DNA from 2 places in the Streptomyces sp. NPDC048590 genome. Region 2 is predicted to be linked to the other one. Evidence: riboswitches for the same ligand, from Rfam matches in the RefSeq annotation. Region 2 holds a riboswitch; the other holds the start of a gene.
What was found. Region 2 has a riboswitch for cyclic di-AMP ahead of ACGFNN_RS32150 (M23 family metallopeptidase). Riboswitches for the same ligand answer to the same signal wherever they lie in the genome.

Region 1 (3,449 bases), on a different contig from region 2:
GCCCTCTCGCCCACCACGAGTCCGAGCGTGGCCGAGGAAGCGGCGTCCAGGGCGTCAGGCGCCCTCGACCAGGCGGTCGCGCAGCTTCTCACGGGTCTCGGGGCTGACCTTCAGCCCTTCGAGGAGGTACCGGTCGGTGCCGCCCCAGATCTCGTCGATGGTGGCGAACGCGGCGGCGAGGTAGTCGGAGTGCGCGCCGAAGAGCGGATTGAGCAGCTCCATCACCTCTTCGGACATACCCGTGGCGGACGTGTCGCTGCGCTTCACCTTGTAGCGGCGGTGGGCGTCGTTGGACTTGAGGTAGTCGGCCTCGATGGCCTCCCTGTCCACGCCCACCGCGAGAAGGGTGACAGCGATCGAGAGGCCGGCCCGGTCCTTCCCCGCCGCACAGTGCATCAGGGCCGGCACGCTGTCCTCCGCCAGCGCGTGGAGCACGCGGCTGTGCTCGGAGGTGCGGTCCCTGATGATCGAACGGTAGGAGGCGACCATGCGGTCGGTGCCCTTGCCGTTCGCCAGGATCGAGCGCAGCTGCTCGATGTTGCCGTCACGCACGAGTCGCCAGAACTCGGCGCCGTCGGCCGGGTCGGAGAGCGGAATGCTGACGTTGCGGACGCCGGGCAGGTCCACGTCGTAGCCGTCGAGCTTGTGGTCGGCGGCGTTGCGGAAGTCGAAGACCGTGTGCAGACCGAGTCCGGAGAGGAAGGCCGCGTCCGCCTCGGTGGCGTGGGCGAGGTGCCCGCTGCGGTAGAGGCGCCCGAAACGCACGGTGCGCCCGTCCACGGTGGGAAGTCCGCCGACGTCACGGAAGTTACGGACACCGGTGAGATCGACGTCCGTCGGTTCGGGGCCGGCCGGCGGGACCTCTGGCAGCTGCGTCACAAGGGCTCCTGGGGTGTCGGGCGCCGGCGCCGCTCGCCGACGGGGCACGCTCGCGACGATACGACATGGCTGCATCGAGCAATCGCTTCGGTGCCCCGGCCTCACGGCGACATTTCGATCTGATTTAGCGCGACCAGTAATGAGATGTCCGTATTGATGCATTTGGAATAACATACGCATCTTGTGTGACGGCTTGGCCGCGATGGGTGAGCGGGATCATATCCGTGACGGTGTGTGGCGAATGCGCGCGAGGGCCTTCCTGGTGCCACACGGAAAGCCAAGATCTGTAATCCACGGAGTGTGACGGTAATTCCGCGCCGGAATTGACCTCTCCATTCCACTCCGCAATCCGGCGCTTGTTCGCGGAGTCCGGGCTCGCTTAACGTCACGGTCAATCCGGACGGAACGCCTAATCCTGCCGCCGACCGGAATCCGAACCGACTCACGTGTGGCAGGAGCGGGGGAACCAGGTAAGTCGCCGTCCGGGGGGATCCGGGCGGCTAGGGGTCAAGTCGCGTACCGCGGCCGGGCATCTCCAGTCCGAACCCGACAGCTCACCTCGCAGGCGCCGGAGAGGAATTCCCCCATGCCCGCACGAGGCAAGCACCGTCGCAGGAAGACCGGCCCGATATCCCGAGGCGTCCTCGCCGCAGGGACGGGCGGCGCCGTTCTCGCCCTCCCGCTGATCGGCGCCACCGGCGCCCACGCCGCCGAGCAGTCCGCGCCGGCCGCGAAGTCCGCCGCGGCGCACAGCGCCCCGGCGGCCGCGGCCAAGAAGGCTCCCCGGACCTACTCCGTGGTCGCCGGGGACTACCTGGCCAAGATCGCCGTCAAGGAGAAGATCAAGGGCGGCTGGCACAAGCTGTACAAGGACAACCGTGAGGTCGTCGGCGAGAACCCGAGCCTGATCCGTCCGGGTATGAAGCTGACCCTCGGGGCGAAGGCCTCCGCGCCCGCCGCGAAGTCCACCGAGGCCACGCCCTCCGCGGCGAAGGCAGCGGCACCCGCCACCGAGCGGCAGGCTCCGGCCGGGAAGACGGCCGCCGCTCCGGCCGAGGGGACCCCTGCCACGGGCACCTCCGAGAGCAACACCTCCGGCTACGCCGCGCCGGTCGAGAACCCCAACGTCACGACCCAGTACCGTGCTTCCGGCGCCAGCTGGTCCAGCGGCTACCACACCGGCTCCGACTTCCAGGCGGCCTCCGGCACCAGCGTCCGCTCGATCGGCCCGGGCACCGTGGTCTCCGCCGGCTGGAGCGGTTCCTACGGCAACGAGGTCGTCATCCAGCACAGCGACGGCATGTACTCCCAGTACGCGCACCTGTCCTCCCTCGAGGTCTCCGCCGGGCAGACCGTGACCGGCGGCCAGCAGATCGGCCTCTCCGGTTCCACGGGCAACTCCACCGGCCCGCACCTCCACTTCGAGGTCCGGACGGGACCGAGCTACGGCTCGGACGTCGACCCGATCGCCTACCTGCGTTCGCACGGCGTCGCCATCTGAGTCACGTCACCTGAGGGCAGGGGAGAGGGCGGTGCGCTGCGGCGCACCGCCCTCTCCCCTTATTCCGGCTTTACCAAAAACTGACCGGGTGGTCTTTCTCACCATCCGTCAACCCTTTATTACGGTCGCGTAGGTCACATTCGAAGGTGCAGGATATGCCCTTGTGGCAGACGATTCGAGAAACAGACGAGGCATCATCGGGTCGTACGCGGCGATCGGCGACAGCTTCACCGAGGGCGTCGGAGACCCCGGCCCCGACGGGAGGCTGGTCGGCTGGGCGGACCGGTTCGCGGTCCTGCTCGCGGACCAGCTCCCCGCCCCCGACGCGGTGACCGGTTCCGCGGACGACCCCCACGGGAACTTCCGGTACGCCAATCTCGCCGTACGCGGACGCCTCCTCGACCAGATAGTCGAGGAGCAGGTCCCCCGGGCCAAGGAGCTGGCGCCTGATCTGGTGAGCTTCTGCGCGGGTGGCAACGACATCCTCCGGCCCGGATCCGATCCGGACGACGTGGCGGAGCGCTTCGAGCGAGCGGTCGCCGACCTGACCCGGACGGTCGGAACGGTCATGGTCACCACCGGCTTCGACACCCGTGGCATTCCGGTGCTCAAGCACCTGCGCGGCAAGATCGCCATGTACACCGCCCACGTGCGGTCCATCGCCGACCGCTACGACTGCCCGGTGCTCGACCTGTGGTCCCTGCGGTCGGTCCAGGACCGGCGGGCCTGGGACAACGACCGGCTCCACCTCTCGCCCGAGGGCCACACCCGCGTGGCGCTGCGAGCCGCCCAGGTCCTCGGTCTCGACGTGCCGGCCGATCCCGACCAGGTGTGGCCCCCGCAGATCCCGCGGGGCGCCTTCGAAGTGCGCCGTGACGACATCCAGTGGGCGCGGGAGTACCTCGTGCCCTGGATCGGCCGCCGTCTTCGCGGGGAGTCGTCCGGTGACCACGTCGCCGCCAAGCGACCGGATCTGCTTCCGCTCTGACGGCAGCCGCCGCCGTCCGGGAGCCGGGCGGCGGCCGCTCCTCAGCGGGTCAGAGCGTCGTGGTCGATGCCGAGTTCACGG
Region 2 (3,449 bases):
CTGATTCCAGCCGTTCCCATCCGGAACAGCCCTGCGGAAAAGCCGCGGCACCCCATCGGGAGCCGCGGCTTTTCCAGCTTCCGGACGACGTCGAAATAAATCCGGACAGACCTTCGGAATTACCGGATCAGGGCAGCAGAAATAAAGCCGTCCGGCAATTACCTTCTTTGTATACGGCCCCATTGTTAATGACGGGCTCCGGCGATGTTTACGGGGTGTTGCGAAGTTCTCACCCTGGGAGCACCCTCCGGCCTCCCCTGCCGCTCCGTACGCCGCAGGCGGTGTGCGGCGGCGGCCCGCTCCGCGTGCTGCGTCGCGATGGCCCTGGCCCGCTCGGTGTCGCGGCGCGCCACCGCGTCCACGAGGGCCCCGTGCTCGGCCCAGGAGTCAGCGGGACGGACCGGCTGCTCGACGGCGTACATCCAGGCGATCTTGTGCCTGAGCTGGGTAAGCAGCGCGATCAGGGCGGGACTCCCCGAAGCCTGGGCCAGCGTCTCGTGGAACCAGCCCCCCAGGGAGCGCAGATCCTCCCCCTCGCCCCGGCGCACCCGCTCCTGCCCCAGTCTCACCAGACCGCGGAGCACCTTGAGGTGGGCGTCGCTGCGGCGCTGAGCCGCACGCGCGGCCCCCAGGGGCTCCAGGAGCATCCGTATCTCCAGCAGGTCGGCGGCCTCCTGCTCCGTGGGCTCGGCGACGCAGGCACCCGCGTGCCGGCGCGTCACGACGAACCCCTCGGACTCCAGGGTGCGCAGCGCCTCGCGCACGGGGACGCGGGAGACGCCGTAACGGCGGGCGAGCACCTCCTCGGTGAGGCGGCTGCCGCGCTCGTAGACACCGGAGACGATGTCGTCACGGATCGCCGTGCATACCGAATGCGCGGGAATGCGCATGTCCGAACCTCCGCCTTAATCCCCGCGAAACGCGGCCGATCGACGCCTGTTCTGTGACTCTATTGCAACCGGCGGGAATTTCCGATGGCGGGGCGGAATCCATGTATATCTTTTGGCCGGAACGCAGTTCGGCCGAGCCTTCCGCGCGGTCCGTCGTCACAGCACGGCGAAGGCCCCGGCACAGGGTGCCGGGGCCTTCGCCGAAGTGGTGTGCCCAAGGGCTGAGCGGACGTCAGACCTGGACGCCGTGGGCCCGGAGGTAGGCGACGGGGTCCATGTCCGAGCCGTACTCGGGGGTGGTGCGGGCCTCGAAGTGCAGGTGCGGTCCGGTCGAGTTGCCGGTCGAGCCGGAGAGGCCGATCTGCTCGCCGGAGCCGACGCTCTGACCGACGGAGACGCCGATGGAGGAGAGGTGACCGTACTGGGTGTACGTGCCGTCCTTCATCCTGAGCACGATGTTGTTGCCGTAGGCGCCGCCCCAGCCGGCCTCGACGACCGTGCCCGCGCCTACGGCGACGACGGAGGTGCCCGAGGCAGCCTGGAAGTCCACGCCGGAGTGGCTGCCGGAGGACCAGAGCGAGCCGCCGGACTTGTAACCGGTGGTCACGTGAGATCCGGCGACCGGGAGGTGGAAGGCGTTCAGCCGGGCACGCTCGGCGGCGCGCGCCGCACGCGCCTTCTCCTCGCGCGCCTTCTCGGCGCGGGCTTCCGCCTTGCGCTCGGCCTCTGCCTTCGCCTCCGCCTTGGCCTTCGCCTTGGCGGCGGCCTCGGCCTGGTGCTGCTGGACCTCGGCCTGCGCCTGGATCTGGGCGGCGAGGGAGGTGTCGAGCGCGACGGTCTGGGTGAGACCGGTGGAGGCGGGGGCGGCCTCGGCGTCCGCGGCGAGGGCCGGGGAGGCGGTGGCGCCGACGACACCGACGGTGGCCAGGGCCGCGATACCGGCGACCTCGGCGCCCTTGCGCGTCAGGCGGCTCGGGGCACGGTGCTTCCCGGTGGCACGGATGAACGCCATGGAGTGGCTGGTCCTTTCCTTCCTTCTCGCCTACCGGGTTAGCTGACGGGTTCGGAGCAGGAAGGTCTCCTACGGGCACCCGGGCCTCGTGCGAGGTACGGGGGTCCGATTCACCCCAGGGACTTCATGGGTCCCCGGCTCCCCAGGCTCGCGCCTGACGGGGACTCGGCGATGGCTGCCCGTCGCCGCGGTTGCGGCATTCGTCCGGCGGACAGCCGAGCCGACGCTAGATCGGGCGGCTCATCCGCTCCAAACGGATAGGGGCCTTTGTCGGACATCCCACAGGGCAAACAGCTGCGATACCGGGCGAATCGGACAGATGACGGAACCCCGGCGGTCGAGACCGCCGGGGTTCCGGATGTGCTGTGGTGTCAGCCGGTGATGTGCTGCGGTGTCAGCCGGTGACGACCGACACCTCGCCGATACCGAGCGCCCTCACGGGCTCGGCGATCTGTGAGGCGTCGCCGACCAGGACCGTGACCAGCCGGTCCACGGGGAAGGCGTTGACCACCGCGGCCGTGGCCTCGACGGTGCCGGTCGCCGCCAGCCTGGCGTACAGCTCGGCCTGGTAGTCGTCCGGGAGGTGCTGCTCGACCTGGTCGGCCAGCGTCCCCGCGACGGAGGCGGCCGTCTCGTACTTCAGCGGGGCGACGCCCACGAGATTCTGCACGGCGGTCTCACGCTCGGCGTCGGTGAGCCCCTCGGCCGCGAGCGTCCGCAGGACCTTCCAGAGGTCGTCCAGCGCGGGGCCGGTGGACTCGGTGTCCACGGAACCGCTGATGGCCAGCATCGCCGCGCCGGTTCCCCCCGACGCCGTGCCGGGAGACGTGGAGCGCAGGACCTGTCCGAAGGCCCGGACCCCGTAGGTGTAGCCCTTCTCCTCGCGCAGCACGCGGTCCAGCCGCGAGGTGAGCGTGCCTCCCAGGCAGTACGTGCCGAGGACCTGCGCGGGCCACACGCTGTCATGCCGGTCCGCGCCGATACGGCCGATCAGCAGCTGCGTCTGCACGGCTCCGGGACGGTCCACGATGACCACGCGGCCGGCGTCGTCCGCGGTGATCGGGGGGACCGGGCGCGGCTGGCCGGCGTTGCCGGACCAGTCGCCGAGCGTGTCGGAGAGCAGCCCGTCGAGGTCCACCTCGGTGAGGTCTCCGACGACTACCGCGGTCGCCGTGGCCGGACGGAAGTGGGCTTCGTAGAAGGCCCGCACCGCGGCGGCGTCGATCCGCCGGACCGTCTCCTCGGTGCCCTGGCGGGGGCGCGACATCCGCGCGGTGGCGGGGAAGAGTTCCTTGGAGAGCTGCTTGGCGGCGCGCCGCGCGGGGTTGGCCTGCTCGTGGGGGATCTCGTCGAGGCGGTTGGCCACCAGCCGCTCGACCTCGCTCTCCGCGAAGGCGGGGGCCCGCAGCGCCTCGGCGACCAGGCCGAGGGCCTTGGCGAGCCGCGAGACCGGGACCTCCAGCGAGACGCGGACCCCCGGGTGGTCGGCGTGGGCGTCGAGCGTCGCCCCGCAGCGCTCCAGCTCCGCCGCGAACTCCTCGGCGGAA

Region 1: it holds a riboswitch for cyclic di-AMP, as region 2 does, so the genes downstream of both, ACGFNN_RS24390 (peptidoglycan DD-metalloendopeptidase family protein) here and ACGFNN_RS32150 (M23 family metallopeptidase) in region 2, are expected to answer to the same signal.

The regions. Positions count from the first base shown of each region.
Region 1 is NZ_JBICWC010000008.1:325,871-329,319, reverse strand. It holds gene ACGFNN_RS24395 (tyrosine-protein phosphatase) at 55-879, opposite strand; cyclic di-AMP (ydaO/yuaA leader) riboswitch at 1,305-1,460, shown strand; gene ACGFNN_RS24390 (peptidoglycan DD-metalloendopeptidase family protein) at 1,466-2,380, shown strand; gene ACGFNN_RS24385 (SGNH/GDSL hydrolase family protein) at 2,544-3,368, shown strand; gene ACGFNN_RS24380 (TetR/AcrR family transcriptional regulator) at 3,410-3,449, opposite strand, start outside.
Region 2 is NZ_JBICWC010000014.1:112,103-115,551, reverse strand. It holds gene ACGFNN_RS32160 (HPr family phosphocarrier protein) at 1-4, shown strand, start outside; gene ACGFNN_RS32155 (GntR family transcriptional regulator) at 186-890, opposite strand; gene ACGFNN_RS32150 (M23 family metallopeptidase) at 1,123-1,902, opposite strand; cyclic di-AMP (ydaO/yuaA leader) riboswitch at 1,915-2,083, opposite strand; gene ACGFNN_RS32145 (M16 family metallopeptidase) at 2,297-3,449, opposite strand, start outside.